3 regions of the Paenibacillus sp. FSL L8-0494 genome follow, and region 3 is predicted to be linked to each of the others. Evidence: predicted binding sites of a transcription regulator. Region 3 holds the regulator's gene; each other region holds the start of a gene.

Region 1 (7,086 bases), 190 kb from region 3:
TTACAAATCTTTTTTTTGATCATAAAGCTAACAAAAGATACCAATTATATATCGATATCTTTTGTTATTTGAATTTATTTATCTGCAAAGCGATTTAATAATTTTATTGTATTGAAGTGCATACCTTCATGGTAAAGTGTGAAATTTATGAATTCACCGATTGAATTTAAGGTTAATCCACTTCCTGTTGTAAGAGGGGTTACTTGCTCACTTAAGCGATTGTGAAAAGCTTCCTGGATCCGTTTGGGTTGCTCCGTAAGCATCTCAAGTAAAACTTCAAGCGTTGGCGGTTCCTCATTCCACTCGGCTGGTTTAGTCCCTTTCGCAAATAAGCGTTCAAAGCTTGCCGGCAATTGCATAAGCTCCCTAGCAGAATGAAAGGCAAACTTCTCTTGCACCAAATAAATATGTCCCAAGTTCCAGCGGATATTGTTATTAAAACCTTCTGGAATACTATCTAAAATTTCCTCAGATAGTCCCTCGACAGCACGCACAGTAACACTACGCACAAACTTAAGTTGTTTGAATATGATTTGATCCATTATGACCCCTCCTAACTTTTATCCATAGTTTACCATAAGCTTATCTTTAATTTCCTAATATTATTTTAAACTTAATTGTTTCATAACGAGCGTAATAAACGACTGCATATAGCTTTCTTGAAGTTCCTTCTTTCTGTAACCCATCCATATCGAATGCTTGGAGACTACATTTTCTACTGCTACATTAGCTAATGTTCCCTGATCAAGATAAGGTTTCGCCAACAAAGCGGATACATAACTAATTCCATAACCGGCAATCACAGCTTGAATAACTTCATTCACTCCATTAAATTGAAGCCCAATCGTTGGCTGCTGTACACTTCTTTCTTCACACAACCGGACAAGCCGCTCTCTGGCTGCACTGCCCTCTTCTCTCATAATAAATGCTTCAGACATCACTTCTTCAAAGCTAACCTGCTGATTGGCAAAAGGGTGATGGGAAGAAACCACGAATACATACTCGTCCCTATATAACTCCCGATGTTCGAACACTCCTGTATTATGCGTAGGAAACTCCATATCACTGTAAATCGCTACGTCTGCTTCAAAATTATTCAATTTTTCCATGACTCCATGAGAATTAGTAGTAGTGATCTGAATGTTAACTTCCGGAAAAGATTGTTTGAATAATGACGCCCACCGGGGAATGAGGATGCTTGTCGCCAAATAATTACCTGCAATCCGCAGATTCCCCTCAGGAAATTTGTGATAGTCTTCAATGATTTGCTGGACTTGATCACCCATGGCAAAAAACTTCTCAAGAGGTTCGATTAACCTTTTTCCTAAAGGGGTGAGCACCATCCTCTTTCCTTTAATTTCAAATAACAAAATATGATTCTCCCGTTCAAACTTACGGATTTGCGCTGATATAGCGGGTTGACTGATATGCAAACGTTCAGAGGCTTTGGTCACACTACCTGTGATCGCAACGTAATAAAACAATTTTAATACATGATAGTTCATCATGATTTCTTCCTCACCTAATAAAATAATATCTCTAATCGCCGCTTATCTATCCTCAGCAATTTACTATAACTATACATTATGGATGTTAACTATTATATATTGTTTATTTATATTTTTTTCTCTTATACTTACAACTATTCATAAGGGAGGTTTTGTTAATGACAAAGACAGTATTATACTTAACCCGCCACGGGCAAACAGAATGGAATTTACAAAAACGAATGCAAGGGCATCAAAATTCTGCGCTTACAGCCTTGGGCGAACAGCAGGCCGAATGGTTAAGGGATCGTTTGCAAGTAGAAAACTTAGGCGTAATTTATTCTAGTACTAGTCCAAGAGCATTGCATACTGCGCAGATTTTACGGGGAAAGCGGAGTTTACCTATTCAACAGCAAGTTTCTTTAATGGAAATAAACATGGGGAGCTGGGAAGGAATGAATACGGATCAGATACAACTAGAATCCCCTTTACAATATTCCCATTTTTTCACCAGACCCGATCTATATATTCCTCTAACCTCAGGTGAGACTTATAAGCAGCTTGAAGAAAGAGTAGTGCCGACAATGGAGCGCATCATAAACGATAACGTAGGGCTAAAGGTGCTCATCGTCACCCATCGGATGACTTTAAAAGTCATTATGGCTTATTTTCTTAATAAATCATTGCAGGAAATAGGGGAGTTACCGGATATTCTCTCTACTGCATTATGTAAAGTAACCCTAACTGATAACAATACAACCATCGATCTGTATGGAGATACTTCACATTATCAATGACTATGTATTAAAAAAATAAAAAGGTAACTCCGATTAACGGGGCTACCTTTTTAGCGTTCAACTTTAAATATCCACACTTTTGATTATAAAACTGCGTACCTTCATCCATTTGCCTGAAATGAATTCATCAATCGTTTTCGTCTTTGGTCTAACGCAAAAACGGTGTTTTGCCCCTTTATCAAAGCCCACAGCTTCAAAAATTAGGCTGTCCCCTATTTGCTCCTTGAAGAACACTTGCTTTAATCCCAACCTATTTAACATTTCAAGCTTTACGCTCTCAATATATGTGCGCGAATACTCCTTAGACATATGTGTTCCTCCTAGTAGTGGTAGTAATATTATAAGTCAATAGGAAGAAAATCAACAATAGTTCATATATTCATCATCCACAAAAAAACAACCAGGCAGCAATTCTCCGTTATTGGAGGTTCGCTGACTGGTGTTTTGGGTCTGTTGTGATTTGCTTGATAGGTTATGAGCTAAGCTTAATCATTCGTAGCTTTCGGATAACCACTCCGTTGTAGCGCACTATCTTGATATATCTGTAAGATAACTGCATTCTATACACTTATTCGATATCCACAAGGGCTAATTCTAACTTTAAGTGTAGTGTATTCTATACAATTAAAAACTAGAGAAATAGCCTATAGAGTATTAAATCTGGAAAATAGATGTACAAAATACAGCTATTTTCATTGGCCGGGCGTTTTGAGCATTTTAGTTGTACAAAATACAGTTAAAACCATCTACTGTACACTTCAATGTTTCATACTCCATTACTTCATACTCCAATAATTCACTGCTTCAATACTCCATTACTTGTTACTTCAAGGCTTCCGTCGGCTCTCAAATGGTAACTAGATGGGGTGTAGTCCATTATGAGTCAGACCATTCATACTGATTCCTTTTTCCTGAACCTATCCGGATAATTCTATCTATATAGTTAGTCCTTCTACTTCTACCTAATCGAAATCATCACTAACTTATTTAACTTCAGTTGCCCCAGTCACTTTACCTTCAATCCCTGCAGTTGCTTTCACATCTTCGTTTGCGAAGTAAAGATTTCCATCAATAGTCGAAGTTTCATGCAGATTAAATCCGTTCGCTTCTACATAAACATCACCTTTAATGGTTCCGCCTTGAACTCGTAAATTTTCACTTTGTACAGTTAACTTAGGTACAGTGAGTGTGTAATTGGCAGTAACTTTGTGATCAGCGTCTTGGGCATAAAGAGCAATCTTACGGTAGATGTCGCCGTCTGCGGCCCCTTTATCATGGAATTCGCCTTCAACAACAACATCTTGGGCAATGGTCACATCATTTAGAATGGCAATAATCCAGTTTCCATCTTTACTTACAGCCTTGGTAAACGCATCTGCTTGATTTACGATTGAAGCTGTAGTAACTGCATCCGTTTGCTCTGTAGCTGGAGCCGTAGTAGCCGCTGAATTAGTTGCATTATTATTATTCGCACCACAACCAGACAAGACTGCAACCGAGACGCCTGCTACTAACATCATTTTAAATAACTTCATTTTAAATCCCCCTTGTTTTTGATTATAAATTAATTATATATTAAAATTTTTTTAATAAACAGGTGAAAAATTTCACAATATTGTGTCGTTATCTGAAGCGGTTTCACAAAGGTGATTAATTCCATACAAAAAGGACACTCCCAATAACTGCGGAAGTATCCTCATAGTCTTTATTACTATAATTTTTTAGATTAAATACCCTCTTGAAAAAGATATGGAACCATCATACTCTACACTTACTTTTTTAATGTTAGGTTTATGCAAAACATCAGCATAAAAATAATACAGCGGAAGGATGACCATTTGGTCAATGAGCATTTTTTCAGCTTTTGCATAAAGCTTGTTTCGTTCGCTAGTGTCTAATGTAAGCCTAGCTTGTTTAATATAACTATCATAAAGTGCACTGCTCCAGCCCGAATCATTATCGCTGCTCCAAGATGTGAAATAATCTAAAAAAGTCGATGGATCGTTATAGTCGGCTGCCCAAGCCGCTTTTGCCATTGTATAATTCAGCTTAAGACGATTATCAAGCAGATCTTCCCAGGGTTGAACCTCAAAGCCTACTGTAATGCCCAGATTTTTGTTCCAGCTGTTAATAACGGCTTCTGCAATTTCTTCATGCCCTTCATTTATAATAATCGAAAAACTAGGAAGCTGAGTTAAGCCCTCTTCCTTCAAACCTTCCTGAAGTAATTTCTTAGCCTGTATTACATCCTCTTTGAAATACCGTGTATCAATAATCTCTGATCTAAAATTCAACTTGGAACCACGAATACTCCGAGGAATAAAACCGTAAGCAGGTGTACCATAGCCGATAGATTCTCGGTTAGCTGCCATGGCTAATGCTTTACGTATCTTCAGATTTTTGAAAGGTGCTTTGCTTAGATTGAACTGATAATAATATGTAGAAGCATACGGCAATGCATATAACTCCTGAGGGAATACAGAATTTAAAGAAGCCTTATCTATCAGCTCATCTTTTGCCCCTACCCAGTCAACTTCATTGTTTAAGTAGGCCATAGTTGGCGAAGGTGTTCCAGCTTTAGGCCGAAGTAGATGCACCTCTGAGAAACGAATTTCTTGCGCCGCATAATAGTTTGGATTTTTAATTAGATGAATCGAATTTTCATCCCACTGTTGCAGTTTAAAAGGGCCATTAGTAACCATAGTTTTAATATTGTACGCCCAATTCTTATCTGCTTTCGCGACTTGCGCATTAATTGGCATGTAAATACTTTCCGCGAGAAGCTGCGGGAAATGTGAAGTTTTTTCATTCAAAGTCACTTGGAGTGTATCGTTATTTAACGCTTTCACACCCACTTTCGAAGACTCCTTTAGCTTCCCTTTATGATAATTCTCTGCGTTAGCAATTATGAACATTTTGAATGCATAGCTATTCATAGACTGAGGTGCAAGCGCTTGTTTCCATGCATACTCAAAATCTGAAGCCTTAACCTGCTGCTGATTACTCCATTTTGCGCTCGGCCGCAAGGAGAACGTGTATGTTTTCCCATCCTTGGAGACTGTCCACGACTTGGCTATCCCGGGAACCGCCTCTCCCGCATCATTCAAACGCACCAATCCCTCAAATATCCCTTTAATGACCGTAGTCGTACTACTATCTGTGGAAGAGGCAGGATCTAGATCTACAGGAATATAATCAAAACCAATACGCAACACCTGTTTAGCCTGTACAGCAGATGCAGTGTTCCCTTCACTTACATTTAAACCTATTAGTAATACTAAAACAAAGAGAACATGGAGCAATTTTTTCATCGACACTTCCCCTATTTCTATTATTTTTATTAACTAGAATAACATGGAATCTATTGATTCCGATAGATTAATTTCACCGCAATTCTTCCATTTCTAGAACCTAGCAGGGTCATCTAACTGCACACTCACTTCCCATTGACGCTTTGGGATCAGAATGTTAATCTTTAGAAAATATCACAAGGATAAGGGAGCTATTTACTGGTGAAAAAGACAACCATGAAGGACATCGCACTTCGTGCCAATGTCTCCGTCGCAACAGTGAGCTATGTTCTGAATCGTGTCGGCAACCAAACCATTCCTGAGAAAACGCGCCAGCAGATTCTTCAGCTTGCCGAGGAACTACACTACATACCCAATCTGGCGGCACGTTCACTTGCGAATCAGAAAACAGGATTGGTAGGTGTGCTCGTTAACACCTCAGCCCATACCCCACACTGGAAGCTCCATGCCCAGTTCTCATTTATACATGCCTTGGAACAACGGTTAACAAATGCTGGTTACCATACGCTGCTATATTCACTTGATGTTGACCAGCCTTCTTTGGATATTATCGTAGAAAGAAAGCTGGAGGCTGTATTTCTGATCGATGTGCGCGAGGAAGCCTTTTATTCGATCTCCAAGCATTTTGTAGAAGGAATTCCTTTGATTCTGATCGACAGCATGATTGAAGATAAACTCTTTAAGCAGGTCCTTTTCAACTATCGAGCAGCTCTACAAAAGGTAAAACCACAGGACCTTTCACAGGGATGTTTAATTATGGAGAGCTTCAATAACTCTTTCCTCACCCGCTTTATTCAGGACAGTATTCCATTACCTGAAGAAGCGATATTTACCGTTGTCAATTTGGAGGAATTAAATACATTCTTACAAGAGGGGGGCTATAAAGAGGCCATTGTCATTAATGAGTTTATTGGAAGTTACGTTGAAAAAAACGGGAGGTTCGAACAACTCTCTGTTCTTTGCACCTGCAATTGTCCGGAAATATTAGGCGATGACGTTCATAAATTCATTTTCACAGGGGATAAAGCGGCTACTGCATTTGAACTCATGGACAAATTATTGCATCATTCTGACTACTCCGCACAAGAAAATAATTGTTATTTTGTAGAATAATTTTTTTGTCTATTCACTTAAGCGTTTAAGTTGAAGGGAGCATAACTTATGCCTGATCCTGTATTAGTGAAACAAGTTCCCCCTGCTGTTCAAGCTCATCCCTCTCTTTGGGGAAATCGGAGATTCCTGCTGCTACTCAGTTCGTACTCCATTTCCTTATTCGGTAACACTTTTCATAGTATTGCTTTAAGTTTATGGGTACTGCAAACGACCGGCAGCGCCAAAATGATTGCCATCATCACGATAATCAATTTAGTGCTCAGTTCTTTACTTGGATCGATAGGGGGAACTTTTGCGGATAGGGTCAATCGTCGAACCCTCATGCTGATCACCGATCTGATAAGTTGCGGACTCGTAGTGACACTTGCTTTAGCCATT
Region 2 (7,086 bases), 4.6 Mb from region 3:
AAGAGCCGTGCCGCGGATTAGTCGATCCTTCTTTTTTTCCATTGGGTGCATAGCCCTCCTATCTCTTCGCCTTTTTAGGCTTCTTTATCTTTATTGGTTACGATCGTAAATAATTCTTAATCCTTCTAGCGTTAACATAGGATTTACTTCATCAATACAGTCCGTTTCACCCGCAATTAGCGAGGCGAGGCCTCCGGTCGAAATAACCTTCAGTTCGGGAGCGTTCATCTCGACTTTAATTCGTTTAACGATGCCCTCAACCTGACCCGCATAGCCAAAAATAATTCCGGCCTGCATCGCATGCACCGTATTACGTCCGATGACCTTTTTAGGCTTCTCCAATTCAATTCGCGGCAGCTTAGATGCCCGCTGGTATAATGCCTCTGTTGAAATGCCTAGACCAGGAACTATCGCGCCACCAAGATAATTAGCACCTGCATCAATGCAATCAAAAGTCGTAGCCGTACCAAAATCAACAACCACAAGTGGACATTTGTATTGTTCAATCGCAGCAACTGCATTAACAATCCGGTCTGCGCCAATTTCACGCGGATTCTCATAACGTAAGTTAAGCCCCGTCTTAATCCCTGGTCCAACAATCAATGGGTCTTTCCCTATATATTTAATACACATATCCTCAATAGTCTTAACCAGTGGTGGAACAACCGAAGATATAATTACACCTTCAACGTCTTTGACAGATATACCTGACATGTGAAAAAGATTGTGTATCATTACTCCATATTCATCCACGGTCGATTGGCGCGCAGTGCTTAGCCGAAAATGATGCAGCAATTCGCGTTTTCTATATACACCGAGAACAATATTGGTATTACCGATATCGACAGCAAGCATCATGACAAAGGCCCTTCCTTCTTAGCATTAAGGTCTAGACTAATATCCAGACTGGAGAAGGAGTACGTAAGGCGCCCGACAGAAATCACATCCACACCCGTTTCAGCAATCCCGCGTACGGTTTCTAACGATACATTTCCAGAAGCCTCTGTCTTAACATGCGGAGCTTGGGATTTAATCCTAGCCACGGCTTGCTTCATCATATCGTTAGACATGTTATCGAGCATTATAATGTCGGCACCTGCTGCCAGCGCCTCTTCGACTTGCTCTAAATTTTCGGTCTCCACTTCGATGCTCATCGTATGCGGGATGTTCTTCCGAGCACGACCTACAGCCTGCCGAATACCACCCGCGCCTTTGATATGATTATCCTTGATCATAACTGCATCATATAAGCCAAAACGGTGATTAAAGCCTCCACCAATACGAACAGCATATTTCTCCAGCATCCGGTGACCTGGTGTTGTCTTACGTGTATCCACTAAGCGAGTCGGTAATCCCTCCAGCACCTGCACGAAAGAAGCTGTACGTGATGCCACACCCGAAAGACGCTGCATCAAGTTAAGCGCAAGCCGCTCACCTGTTAGAATCGCATGTGTGCTGCCCTCAACCTCAATAATTACAGTCCCTTTGGTTACAGCTTGACCTTCCTCGACAAGGGCTGTAAAACTAAGCGCCGGATCCACAATTTCAAAGACCAGCTCTGCAATTGGGATGCCACAAATTATCCCGTCTTCCTTGGCATGAATAATCCCTTTGGACTCATGGCCCACTGAAATCGTCATCTGCGTGGTTACATCTCCGGAACCAACATCTTCCCGCAACCAAGCCTTGATGGATTGTACTAGCTCTTCATTGTAACCATTAAACATCATCGCTTAATTCCTCCACTATTCCCAGTTCGCGAATTTGAAGCAGGTGCTTACGCCACTGATCATCATCCCGCTGCGGATAATCCTCACGGTAATGCGCCCCACGGCTCTCTTCCCGTGCCAGAGCAGACTCTGTCACAAGCAAACAGCAGGTCAGCATATTAGCAAATTCATATTCCTCACGTTTGGACAAAGCTGATCCAAAGATTGGCAGCTGTCGTTTTAATTCATCTAATCCTTTAAGTAACATCTCTTCGTTACGACGTAGTCCGGCATATCGAACCATTACCTTCTGTAGCTTCAAACGACGTTCCACAATAGCTTGAGTTGGCGAATCTACACGGCCCTCGTTACTGATAACCGATAAAACATCACGGTCCAGCGGGGAAAGCTCATGAATCCGATCAATAATACGCTGTCCAAATACAATGGCCTCAGATAAAGAATTACTAGCTAAACGGTTAGCGCCATGCAGGCCTGTGGAGGAAACCTCTCCGCAAGCAAACAGACGCGGGACGGTACTCTCTCCATTCAGATCGGTCTTAATCCCCCCCATCATATAATGCGCAGCAGGAGCCACTGGAATCCAATCACTTGTAATATCCAGTCCATAGCCCATACATGTCTCATATATTGTGGGAAACCGATGCTTCACCATCTCTGGAGATTCATGTGTAATATCCAAATAAACGAACGTTGATTTAGTAAGTTCCATTTCACTTACAATAGCTCGCGCTACAATATCCCGCGGGGCTAGTTCAAGCAGGTTATGATAACGCTCCATGAACCGCTCTCCATTAATATTGCGCAAGACTGCTCCTTCCCCACGCACAGCTTCGGAGATTAAAAATCTAGGAGCTCCTGGGTAACTAAGTGCTGTAGGATGAAATTGAATAAATTCCATATCTCGTATATGAGCACCAGCGCGATAGGCGATCGCTACACCATCTCCTGTAGCTACCTCAGGGTTGGTAGTGTATCGATATAATTGTCCTGCTCCACCAGAGCACAAAATGGTCGCATCCCCTTGCAGGAACAACCGTCCACCACCGGGCCGCTGCAATAATGCGCCTACACATTCTCCACCTTCAGTGATGAGATCGATAACATAATGATCATCCCAGACCTCGATATTCTCATGTTCCGCTACCTGTTCCGCCAATGCACGAACAATCTCATAACCGGTAGCATCCCCATTAGCATGCAAAATACGGCGGTGGCTGTGCGCTCCTTCCTGAGTCAAAGCCAGTACCCCATCTTCCTTATCAAACAGGGTTCCTAAGCGAATTAACTCATGAACGCCTTCCGGCCCTTCATTAACAAGTGCATCGACAGCTGTTGAGGAGCAAAGACCTGCACCGGCCATTAAGGTATCCTGCCGGTGGTATGCAGGGGAATCATCCTCAGCTATAACAGCTGCGATCCCCCCCTGTGCATAGCGAGTATTACTTTCCATTACTGATTTCTTTGTGATCATTATGACACGCCGATCTTCACTGGCTTTAATAGCCGTGAATAATCCGGCAATCCCTGAACCAATAACAATACAATCTGTCTTTACCGTAGGAATATCCCGAAGATCAAAATCAACCAAATATTGTGGAATCATGACCGCTTTTCACCTGTTTCAACGAAAGAGTAGCGCATGCTACCGGACTTGTAGCATGCGCTCTAGGGATGTTCTGGCTTTGTCGGCGACAGCAGGCGGTACATAGATTTGTGGCTTCATCGTCTCCAGGCATTTCACCAGTTTTTTTAGATTATTAACTTTCATATTGGGACAAACAAGAAATTTGGTAGCAAAATGGAATTCTTTATCTGGACTATCCTTACGAAGCTGATATCCGGTACCATCTTCCGTTCCAACGATAAATTGCTTACGATCCGATTTCCGGCAATACTCCAGAATTGATGTAGTGCTGCCTACATAGTCACCCATGGCCACTACTTCAGGACGACACTCTGGATGAACTACAAATTCCGCATCTGGATATTTTGCTCTCATTTCTACTACATCTTTGACGGTCAACATGTCGTGAGTGTTGCAATAGCCTTCCCAAATAATCAGCTTCTTGCCCGTCTGATCTTGTACATATTGACCAAGATTCTTATCTGGGACCCAAATAATCTCTTCAGCATCAAGGGATTCGATTACTTTCACAGCATTAGCTGAGGTACAACAAATATCGGTTTCTGCTTTAATCTCGGCAGACGAGTTGATATAAGTGACTACTTTAGCATTTGGATGTTGAGCTTTAAGCTTACGCAAACCGTCTACATTGACCATATCTGCCATTGGACAGCCTGCACGTTCATCAGGAATAAGAACGGTTTTGTTCGGGGCTAGAATTTTTGCACTTTCCCCCATGAAATGAACACCGCAGAATACAATAACTTCCGCATCTGTCTCTGCAGCCTTCTGAGCGAGTAAAAAAGAGTCGCCCCGGAAATCGGCAACCTCCTGAATTTCATCACGCTGATAATAATGAGCTAAAATGATTGCGTTTCGTTCCTTTTTAAGCTGTTCAAGACGTATACGAAGTTCTCGATTCTGTTCCTGCTTGCGCTCAAGCGCCAGAGCTTCCACCGATTGTTCTCCCCCTTAAATCCTCGCGGCTTTTCGCCGACATGATGTTATCAAATGGCATGCGCCATCATGGTGAAAAAATGAACATGCTGATATAAATAGTAAGTAATATTAATCACTAATGTACACAACGTTCCAGCCCCTGTCAATGTAACTGGACAGGCTTTAAGGCATAGAATCCCTTAAAAATTAAAATAAAAAATCCGGAGAACAGTTACGTTCTCCGGATAAATTTACATCATATGAATGGTGGACCCAATTAGGTAAGGCTAGTGCCCCCACCTTTGTTGTCATCACCGGAACCGTCATTACCCTCAGAATCAGGGTTATTCGGGATATCCTTTGATAAGTCAGGAAGTGTGGACTGTTCATCCTCAGGCTTGCCTTGAATGCGAACTCGCACATCACCGATATTGTCGATGACAGGCTCGCCAACTTCATGGGCAACACCTTCGCCACCCTCTGGTTTACCATCCTCGGAAAGGAATCCTTGTTCAATCAGTTGTGTGATCTGATCAAGCTCAAGTGTTTCTTTCTCAAGTAATGTATTGGCAATCAAGTGCATTTCTTTGGAGTGTTTGATCAACAGATCTTTACAACGTTCGTAACTCGAAGTAATAAAGTTCTGCATTTCCTGATCAATCTCATAAGCAATGGAGTCACTGTAATTCTGTTCATGCCCAATATCACGACCTAAGAATACTTGACCTTGAGAAGATCCGAACTGCATAGGTCCAAGCTTATCGCTCATACCGTACTCCATAATCATGGCACGCACGATGCGCGTAGCCTGTTGGAAGTCACTGTATGCACCCGTACCGATCTCACCAATAAACAATTCTTCGGCAACACGTCCACCAAGTAATCCAGTAACCTTATCTAAAAGCTCCTGCTTGGTAACGATCATCCGATCTTCCTTCGGAAGCATAATAACGTATCCGCCTGCACGTCCGCGTGGGATAATAGTAACTTTATGCACCATATCGGCGTGCTCAAGGAAGTAACCAGCAATAGTATGGCCTGCTTCATGATAAGCTACAATACGTTTCTCGCGGTCACTGATCACACGGCTGCGTTTCTCAGTACCTACGATAACACGGTCAATAGCTTCATCCACTTCAATCATGGAAATATCTTTACGGTTACGGCGTGCAGCTAGCAAAGCTGCCTCATTCAGCAGATTCTCCAAATCAGCACCTGTGAATCCGGTTGTGCGTTTAGCAACAACATCCAGTCTTACATCTTTCGTAAGCGGTTTGTTACGAGCGTGCACCTTAAGTACAGCTTCACGGCCTTTCACATCAGGACGGTCAACCGTAATTTGACGGTCAAAACGTCCTGGACGAAGCAATGCCGGATCAAGTATATCAGCGCGGTTAGTCGCCGCTACAATAATAATGCCTTCGTTACCACCGAATCCATCCATCTCAACCAGCAATTGGTTAAGCGTCTGCTCACGCTCGTCATGTCCGCCACCAAGACCGGCACCACGCTGACGACCCACAGCATCAATTTCATCAATGAAGATAATACATGGAGCATTCTTCTTAGCATTCTCGAACAAATCACGTACCCGAGAAGCACCGACACCCACGAACATTTCCACAAAGTCAGAACCGGAAATACTAAAGAAAGGAACGCCAGCTTCACCTGCTACCGCACGGGCAAGCAATGTTTTACCTGTTCCCGGAGGACCTACAAGCAATACGCCCTTAGGAATACGTGCGCCGACAGCTGCAAATTTGCGTGGATCTTTCAGGAACTCAACGACTTCGACAAGCTCTTGCTTCTCTTCGTCCGCCCCTGCAACATCCTCAAAGCTGATTTTCTTCTTCTCTTCATTATATAACCGAGCCTTGCTCTTGCCGAAATTCATGACTTTACCGCCGCCACCTTGCGCCTGATTAAACAGGAAGAAGAACAAGATGAACATAATTACCAGTGGGATAATTGAAGAAAGGAATGTCAGCCAAATGCTGGTACCTTCCATTTTCTTCTGAGTTAATTCAATCCCATTAACATCACTGGCTTGAATCAGTTCATTGATAGCGGCATCTGTAGGAGGAATATATGTGGAGAAGCTTTTCGATTTAGTATCGGCAGGCAGCTCTCTATACTCGCCTGTGACCAGAAAGGCATTACCCTCAAACTGAACCGTCAAATCCTTCACATTGTTGTTCTTGATCTCCTGCCGTAACTCGTCGTATCTAGGGAAATCGGCGGCTTCATTTCCATTGCTCACAAACTGGACAATACCCACCACGACTAAAAATAAAATCAAATAAAAACCAGAATTCCGGATGAACCGATTCATCCCCTACCTCCTCTCACAACACTCAAGTTATTGTACCATAGCCTCTTGGGACACCTCAAATAAAGGAAGTTGTGGGTATCCGATCCGTATGATCGAGGCAGTCCTTAGTTCAATTGGAATAAATCTCAGGTTTCAGTACTCCAACATATGGGAGGTTCCGATACCGCTCGGCATAATCCAATCCGTAGCCTACTACAAATTCGTCAGGTAACACGAAGCCTGTGTAGCTGGCTTCAAGATTAACAGTGCGGCCTGATGGTTTATCAAACAAGGTAACCACAGAGATAGTAGCAGCATTCCGGTTGCGGAGCAACTCAATTAAATAGCTGAGTGTAAGACCACTGTCAATAATATCTTCAACGATCAAGATATCGCGGCCTTCTACCGATACATCCAAATCCTTAATAATTTTGACTACTCCAGAGGACTTGGTGGATGCTCCATAGCTGGACACTGCC
Region 3 (7,086 bases):
CTAGAAAAGCCATAAAAATAAACAAGACAGGAACAAATCCGATTAGAATTTCTTTAAGGTATTTAGGCATTATTCCATACCCCCAATGTCGCAGGTTTGCGCGGCAAAATAATAAATTTGCTTTCTTTTCCATTACTCAAGCTTACATAGACATTATTGTCGTCAATTTCTGTTGAGGCTATCACATTTTTATATTGCGGATATTGCGCTTTGAGTCCATCAAGTTCTGTGGGTATAAGTGTATATTTACGGCTCTCCATGGCTTCAGCTACAGAGAACATCGCTTTATCCCAGTATTCATCCAGCAGTTCACTGGAGTTCTGTTCTACATCAAGTTTCAGTGTACGTCCATCAATCATCGATTTTCCTTCTTTAGAGACGTACTGAACCAGTTCACGTAATTTCGTGCCTGGCTGGAGATCAAGTTTCAAAGTGACCTCATTGCGGTTAATACTGATATGAGAATCATTGACGCCCTCATATTGAGATACAATCTTCTGAAGTGGTTCCTGCATTGCAAACTGACGATACAAAAAGAAGCCACCAAACAATAGAGTAGCCGACAGTAGAGACGTTATCAGCACAGGTACAAGACGTAATTTCAAGAAACGTCCTCCTCTCAAAGATGACAAAATATAAAGCTCAGTATAATAATTTATAGCTACTTGAGAGCTCATCAGAGAGACTGAAGTCTCTTATTGCTGTTCTAATTACAAGTAGTAGTATATCACAGGTGTATATACTAATTTCAAAATAAATGTGAATATATTTAAAATTTAATTTTTTAAATATTTCCATCAATACCAAATATATTCCTCGTTTTCGACAAAATCGGCCTTGATTTTTAATCAATCGGCCTATTTTTGTATGTGAATTTAAGAGAATATTCGGTGATAACCACCCATTCAGTATATCACTTAGTATATCACTTTTGTACATCAAATAAATGTAAACAAGCGAACTTATAATAAGTTCGCTTGTTTACATTGCCACCCTTAATTTCCTTATGTTCGGCTTAACTTTTAGGTAAACTGTAACCTTCACCCATTCGGGACCCATCCGAAAACCGATAAAATTGATAATAATACCGACCGCTCTGTTTATAAAAAAGCTGCCAAGCATACTCTCCGTTATATACTCCCGGCAGCAAGCGTTCAATCGTTATGTCCGGAAGATCAGCTTTGATAATGCCGCGTATTTGGGCTTCTGAGGTTCCTTTACTTAGTTCCTCAGCAAACACTGCGTCGTCGCCTTCAGCATATTTTCCATCTACCGTAAAGCGGACCCAGACCATAAGAGCAGTCCCGGCTTCATTTTTTCCTGTTAAAACCCAGTACACTGCATTTTCATCCCAAACCGATTTTTGTGCTTTGGTTACCTCTGTTAGACCCGCTCTGGTTTTGGCAACATCCTTGGCGATATCCCGCTCGTTCCATTGATCTTTCATAATATAGGCATAGAACTGGATAAGTCCAAACCCCAGGAGCAGAATCAGAACTGACCCCAGGAGGATCCATTTTTTCCTTTTCTTCAAGGTACAGCTCCCTTTCTAGTAATATATCTTTTTTGATTATATAACACACCCGCGTGTTTATCCAAAATTTCATAATTTTCTAGCTTTCCCAGCCTTTAAAATGTACAAAAGGCCGCAACTTTTGCTAAAAGCAAAAAGTCGCAGCCTATTATTTATTCGTTATTATCCAGACTTAACGCTTCAATAAACCTTCGAAGGCTTCTTGCGCTTTACGCCGGATAGCTTCCTCATCCAGGGTTAAGCATTGTCCATGCTTGATGACCTGTTTACCATTCACCCACACATGCTCAACATCCTTAGCGCTAGCAGAGTAAACTGCATGAGACAACAGATCTGTGTGTGGCAGCAAATGCGGCTGATCTATATCAATTGCAATGAAATCAGCTTTCATCCCAACAGCAAGTCTACCTACATTATTTAAAAAGATGGACTGGGCGCCATATTCTGTAGCCATACGTAGAGCTTCTGGAGCTGGAACAGCCGTTGGATCACCGCTGACACCCTTATGAATGAGAGCTGCAAGCCGCATCTCTTCAAACATATCCAAGTTATTGTTGCTTGCCGCGCCATCCGTGCCAAGAGACACCTTCACACCAGCTTTTAGAAGATCAGTAACCCGAGCCACTCCGCTAGCCAGCTTCAAATTACTGCCCGGATTATGAGAGACACCCACATTATGGCGAGCCAAGATCTCAATCTCTTCATCATTTAAATGAACACCATGTGCAACTATCGAGGGACGTGTGAACATTCCAAGCTTCTCTAAGTGAGCTACAGGACGCAACCCGTAATCCGCCACATTTTGTTCCACTTCACGTTTCGTTTCGGACATATGCGTATGCATCGGTAAATCCAGATCATGCGCTGCCTGCACGAACTTAACCAGGAAGTCCGGAGGGCAAGTATAAGGGGCGTGCGGCGAGATCATAGTAGTAATTCTACCGTCCGCCTTTCCATGCCAGTTACGGGCAAAAGAAATCGCTTCCGCAAGCTTGTGATTCTGTACATCCTCTGGACATAACCCGATCACACCACGCATCAATACGGAACGGATACCTGATAACTCAGCTACCTCAGCTACTCGGTCCATATGATCATACATATCGAGGAAGGTCGTAGTTCCACCCTTCAGCATTTCCAATACAGATAAGGAGGTTCCCCAGTATACATCATCACCGGTGAACTTTTCCTCCATCGGCCACATTTTCTCCTGAAGCCACACTTGTAGCGCTAAATCATCTCCATATCCACGCAGCAAAGACATCGCCGCATGACCATGTGTGTTTACAAGTCCAGGCATGAACAGCAGACGACTGCCATCAACCACTTGCACTCCAGCTTCCATCTGAGGCTCTTCTTTTCCTATGTAAGTGATTAAATCATCTTCAATAGTCATATATCCACTCAGAACCGGCTCATCCGTTCCCGGAGTCAGAAAATACCCGCCCTTAATTATCGTTTTATTGCTGTTCATGTTCGCTTTCTTCCTTTCCATCCCGCAAGTAATAAGCAAGACTTTGCAGATCAGTTGTAAAATCAGCTGCATGCACCCGGATATTCGGTGGTGTCTTCAGAATCACAGGGGCAAAGTTCAAAATCGCTTCAATCCCAGAAGAAATGAGAATATCTGCTACATTTTGAGCTTCTGAATCAGGTACGGTAATAATGGCAATGCGAATACCTTGCTCACGAATCGTGCTGCCTAGTTCATCCATTGGTTGCACAGTAAGGGAGTTGATCTTACGTCCAACCTTAGGAGCGTACGAATCAAATATAGCGGTGATTTTCATTGTATCTTTAAGATATGCATTGTAATTAGACAAGGCATGTCCGAGATTACCTGCCCCTACTAAAGCTACATTAAGCTGTTGATCCAGCTTCAGAATATGACGGATTTTCTCAATAAGATACGTTACATCATAGCCGATACCTTTTCTGCCGAAGTCACCAAAATACGCTAAATCCTTACGAATCTGTGCGGGATTAAGATCCAGCTTTTGTCCAAGTTCCTGAGAGGAAACTGTTAATATTTCGCGATTCTGGAGATCATTCAAAAAACGCAAATACACAGGTAGTCTGCGAACAACGGCTTCTGATATTTTATCCGATTTCATATTTTTCCTCCTAAAAATAGTAATGTTCTTGTGAAAATCCATATTCAAACGTATACCTCTCCTTATTAAGGGCGGTACTGTAACTTACCGCCCTTAAGGATAAGGAGGAGCTAAACTGAAGACGAGCATTTTAAGAAGCGCCGCCATCCTCTAGCCATTCCGCTATGCGGGGGACCATTTGATCAGTCAGCATATGCTCCATTTTGGGACCAGGCAATGAATAAAGGAAATACTTCCCGTAATGAGATTCAATAACCCTTGTATCATAAACAATAACTATTCCGCGATCCTGCGCCGTGCGAACCAGTCTTCCGAATCCCTGCTTAAAGCGAATAACCGCTTGAGGAACAGACAATTTCATGAACGGATTCTTCTTCTGAGCCTGCAATAACTCCGACTTCGCTTCCGCCAACGGGTGATTCGGCGGTTGAAACGGAAGTCTCACGATGGCCAGGCAAGTCAGTGCTTCACCTGGAATATCTACACCTTCCCAGAAGCTGCTCGTCCCCAGCAGAACGGATGCTGCACTGTCCTGAAAGCGGCGGATCAGCTTGCTCCGGCTGCCACCTTCCACGCCTTGACCAAGCACCGTAATCTCTTGTGAGGCCAAAGCCTCTTTAAGCGGATCATATACCTGACGCAGCATTTTATAAGAAGTAAACAGAACCAGCATCCGCCCACGTGTTGTTTTGGCAGCTTCTGCTAACGACTGTACGAGTGTATCGACAAATCGAGCATCGCCCACACTGCCCTTCACACTAGGAAAATCACGCGGTATAACTAGCAGCGCCTGCTCGCGATACTTAAAGGGAGAAGGAAGGAGTGAAGTCATTAGACGTCCCTCTTCCGCAGCTTCGTTAAGTCCGAGATTATCAATCATAAACTGAAAAGATTTATCTACAGACAGCGTCGCCGAGGTAAGCACGATGCTTTTTTTCTTATCGAAGAACAACTCTTTAAGCTGGCTGCTAACATCCACAGGGACGGCATACATCTGCAGTGATTTGCTGCGGTAATTTCCATTTGCCTCCAGCCAATATACTACATTATCGTCATTCAGCCCCATAAAGAATCTTACTTGCTCACGTATGGAAGCCAAATCCTTAAATAAACCGCTAATATCAGTAACAAGACTGTCTGCTGAGGATTGGCTTTCCTGGTCACGCATCTCATTAAGCATTTTATCACCCTTACGGATGATGTCGCTTAACGTCAGATTCATAGTGTTCTCAAGCGCAACTAATTCATCCCAATCCTTCGGCTTACGGGCGGGAAGCAAACGCATAACCAGTTGTCCCGCTTCCCCTGCTGCTGCATCACTGCGTTCCGGCAAAAGGCTGAACAGCTTGTCGCTGAGTGCATCCCAGGTTTCTTTGACAGTAAGCAGATCCGGGTAGATCCGATCGATGACTCCGCTCCATTCTGAAGCCTCTTCACTGCCTGACGACTGTAAGATCTGGCGCAGAGCAGGAAGCTGTCCGTTTCGGCTATCTTTATACAGTCGCGATAACGTGTGTGCCACAGTGAAATGCTTCATATGCATGCCAAGATGTTTACCAGCCACATCTTCTAAATGATGTGCTTCATCAATTACAAGATGCTCGTAAGCTGGAAGCAGCTGGTGCCCAGCTTTAACATCTGCGAATAGCTTGGAGTGGTTCGTAATGACCACGTCAGCAATCCCAGCTTCATGCTTGGCCCTATGATAATAGCATTTGCGGAACCAAGGACAGGAACGTCCCAGACAGGAATCGGTATCGCTTGCCACCGTCTCCCAGAAATCACCGCCCCGGCCGCTTAAATTCAGCTCTTCATCATCCCCTGATTCACTTTGAGTGAGCCATACGATCATCTGAGCTGCAGTAAGCGCATCTTCCCTTGGGCTTATAAAGTCCTTTTTATTAATTTTATGCTCAAACTTACGCAGACACAAATAATGTCCTCTTCCCTTAAAAATAGCAGCTTTAAACGGAAAAGGAACTACCTGCGTTAACAAAGGGATATCCCGCTCGCGCAATTGGTCCTGCAGATTAATGGTATGAGTGCTGACCATGACTTTTTCATTGGTGCGAACGCTTTGATAAATGGCAGGCAACAAATAACCGAGCGATTTACCGGTTCCTGTGCCCGCTTCGATCAGTAGGTGTTTGTCTTCGGCAAGTGCCGTCATCACCTCATTGATCATAATATCCTGAGCTTCCCGGCTTTCATACTGCGGTAATGTGTCTTTAAGTCGTTTGGTTACTTCGTCCATATAATCAGTAAAAGATAAATTCGCTAGCGGATTCTCTACATGCTCATCTCTAGGTGGCGCTAACTCCGTCCAGTCTCCTACTGCAAGCGCTAATTGACGATAGAAAGTCAGATCACCTTCGGGCTGTAGCGTCTCCGCTTCCCGCTCTCGCAGCAGACCATCAAAGTACCAGCCCAGATCACTATCCTCTTCGGTAAACAGCTCACAGAGTCTCTGGATCGTAAGCAGCGGCAGCTCGTAGAGCTCCTCCAGACATTTCAACAGCACTAAAGCAGTCGCAAGTGCATCACTATCTGCCTGATGCGGACGATCATGTGTCACTCCAAAATGAGCACTGACAGAGCCTAGCTGATAAGATGTGAGCGAAGGAAAGCAAATTTTCAGAAAATCAATCGTATCCAAAATCCGCCCTTGAAATGGCAAATAACCACAACGATCTAAAGCATTTTGTAAAAAATGGAAGTCGAAAGCGACATTATGCCCTACAAGCACAACATCATCCAAGAGCGGAACAAGCTCCATCATCATCTCATCCAGCTCAGGCGCATCCTTCACATCATCATCGGTAATCCCCGTCAGACCTGTTATAAAAGGAGGAATCGGCGTTCCGGGCTTGACATAGGAACCATATACCCGGGAGATGGACCGGTCTTCTTCTATAATTGCAAGGCCAACCTGGATAATTTCACCCACGGATTGGGTTCCTGTTGTTTCAAAATCAAGCACGGCAAATTTCATTATAATTCTATTCCCTTTCAATTGAGACTCTTAATCAGCATAACAGAAGTTGCGAAAAAAGGCGATGCACACCACTGGTTCAGGGGATGCATCGCTTGAATAGAAATTTCCAAAACCGTTATTCTTTTACAAAAGGGAAACCAGCTGATTTCCAAAATGCAGCTTCCCTCCACGACGGCGGCATACCTCTAAGTTAACGTTTGGCTCCGGAAGCGCCGGGTCATGCTGCAAGGCAAGGTCAAACAATTCCTGCGCTTCATTAAAACGTTCCTGTGAGGCTCGTATGCAGCCTAAAGCATTATATACCATGGCTTTCAGCTTGGTTTCCCGTATCAAGCCCAGCATATGGTTCAGATGACTCCAAGCGGCTTCACCGTCACCTTCCTGCAGATAAGAGATGGCTAAATATAATCGAGCAGCCAAGCTATCCGGGTATTGCGCAATAA

What was found. The regulator Rex, encoded in region 3, represses fermentation and respiration genes when NADH is low (regulators of the CRP and FNR family bind a similar motif). The targets are predictions, from matches to a motif close to TTGTGAAATATTTCACAA.
Region 1: the regulator Rex is predicted to act here: its motif matches at 3,880-3,897, upstream of NYE35_RS20475 (polymer-forming cytoskeletal protein).
Region 2: the regulator Rex is predicted to act here: its motif matches at 4,385-4,402, upstream of nadA (quinolinate synthase NadA).

Annotation. Positions count from the first base shown of each region.
Region 1 covers NZ_JBBOPQ010000001.1:4,499,946-4,507,031, forward strand. The annotation lists gene NYE35_RS20455 (DinB family protein) at 75-542, opposite strand; gene NYE35_RS20460 (LysR family transcriptional regulator) at 603-1,508, opposite strand; gene NYE35_RS20465 (histidine phosphatase family protein) at 1,667-2,284, shown strand; gene NYE35_RS20470 (hypothetical protein) at 2,348-2,593, opposite strand; gene NYE35_RS20475 (polymer-forming cytoskeletal protein) at 3,268-3,819, opposite strand; gene NYE35_RS20480 (peptide ABC transporter substrate-binding protein) at 4,006-5,595, opposite strand; gene NYE35_RS20485 (LacI family DNA-binding transcriptional regulator) at 5,797-6,708, shown strand; gene NYE35_RS20490 (MFS transporter) at 6,757-7,086, shown strand, end outside.
Region 2 covers NZ_JBBOPQ010000001.1:72,157-79,242, reverse strand. The annotation lists gene hslO (Hsp33 family molecular chaperone HslO) at 1-42, opposite strand, end outside; gene NYE35_RS00360 (type III pantothenate kinase) at 91-858, opposite strand; gene nadC (carboxylating nicotinate-nucleotide diphosphorylase) at 855-1,730, opposite strand; gene nadB (L-aspartate oxidase) at 1,720-3,336, opposite strand; gene nadA (quinolinate synthase NadA) at 3,376-4,314, opposite strand; gene ftsH (ATP-dependent zinc metalloprotease FtsH) at 4,574-6,628, opposite strand; gene hpt (hypoxanthine phosphoribosyltransferase) at 6,738-7,086, opposite strand, start outside.
Region 3 covers NZ_JBBOPQ010000001.1:4,692,291-4,699,376, forward strand. The annotation lists gene NYE35_RS21290 (AAA family ATPase) at 1-70, opposite strand, end outside; gene NYE35_RS21295 (hypothetical protein) at 63-605, opposite strand; gene NYE35_RS21300 (cell wall elongation regulator TseB-like domain-containing protein) at 1,016-1,534, opposite strand; gene NYE35_RS21305 (amidohydrolase) at 1,707-3,008, opposite strand; gene NYE35_RS21310 (redox-sensing transcriptional repressor Rex) at 2,995-3,648, opposite strand; gene dinG (ATP-dependent DNA helicase DinG) at 3,779-6,640, opposite strand; gene NYE35_RS21320 (tetratricopeptide repeat protein) at 6,767-7,086, opposite strand, start outside.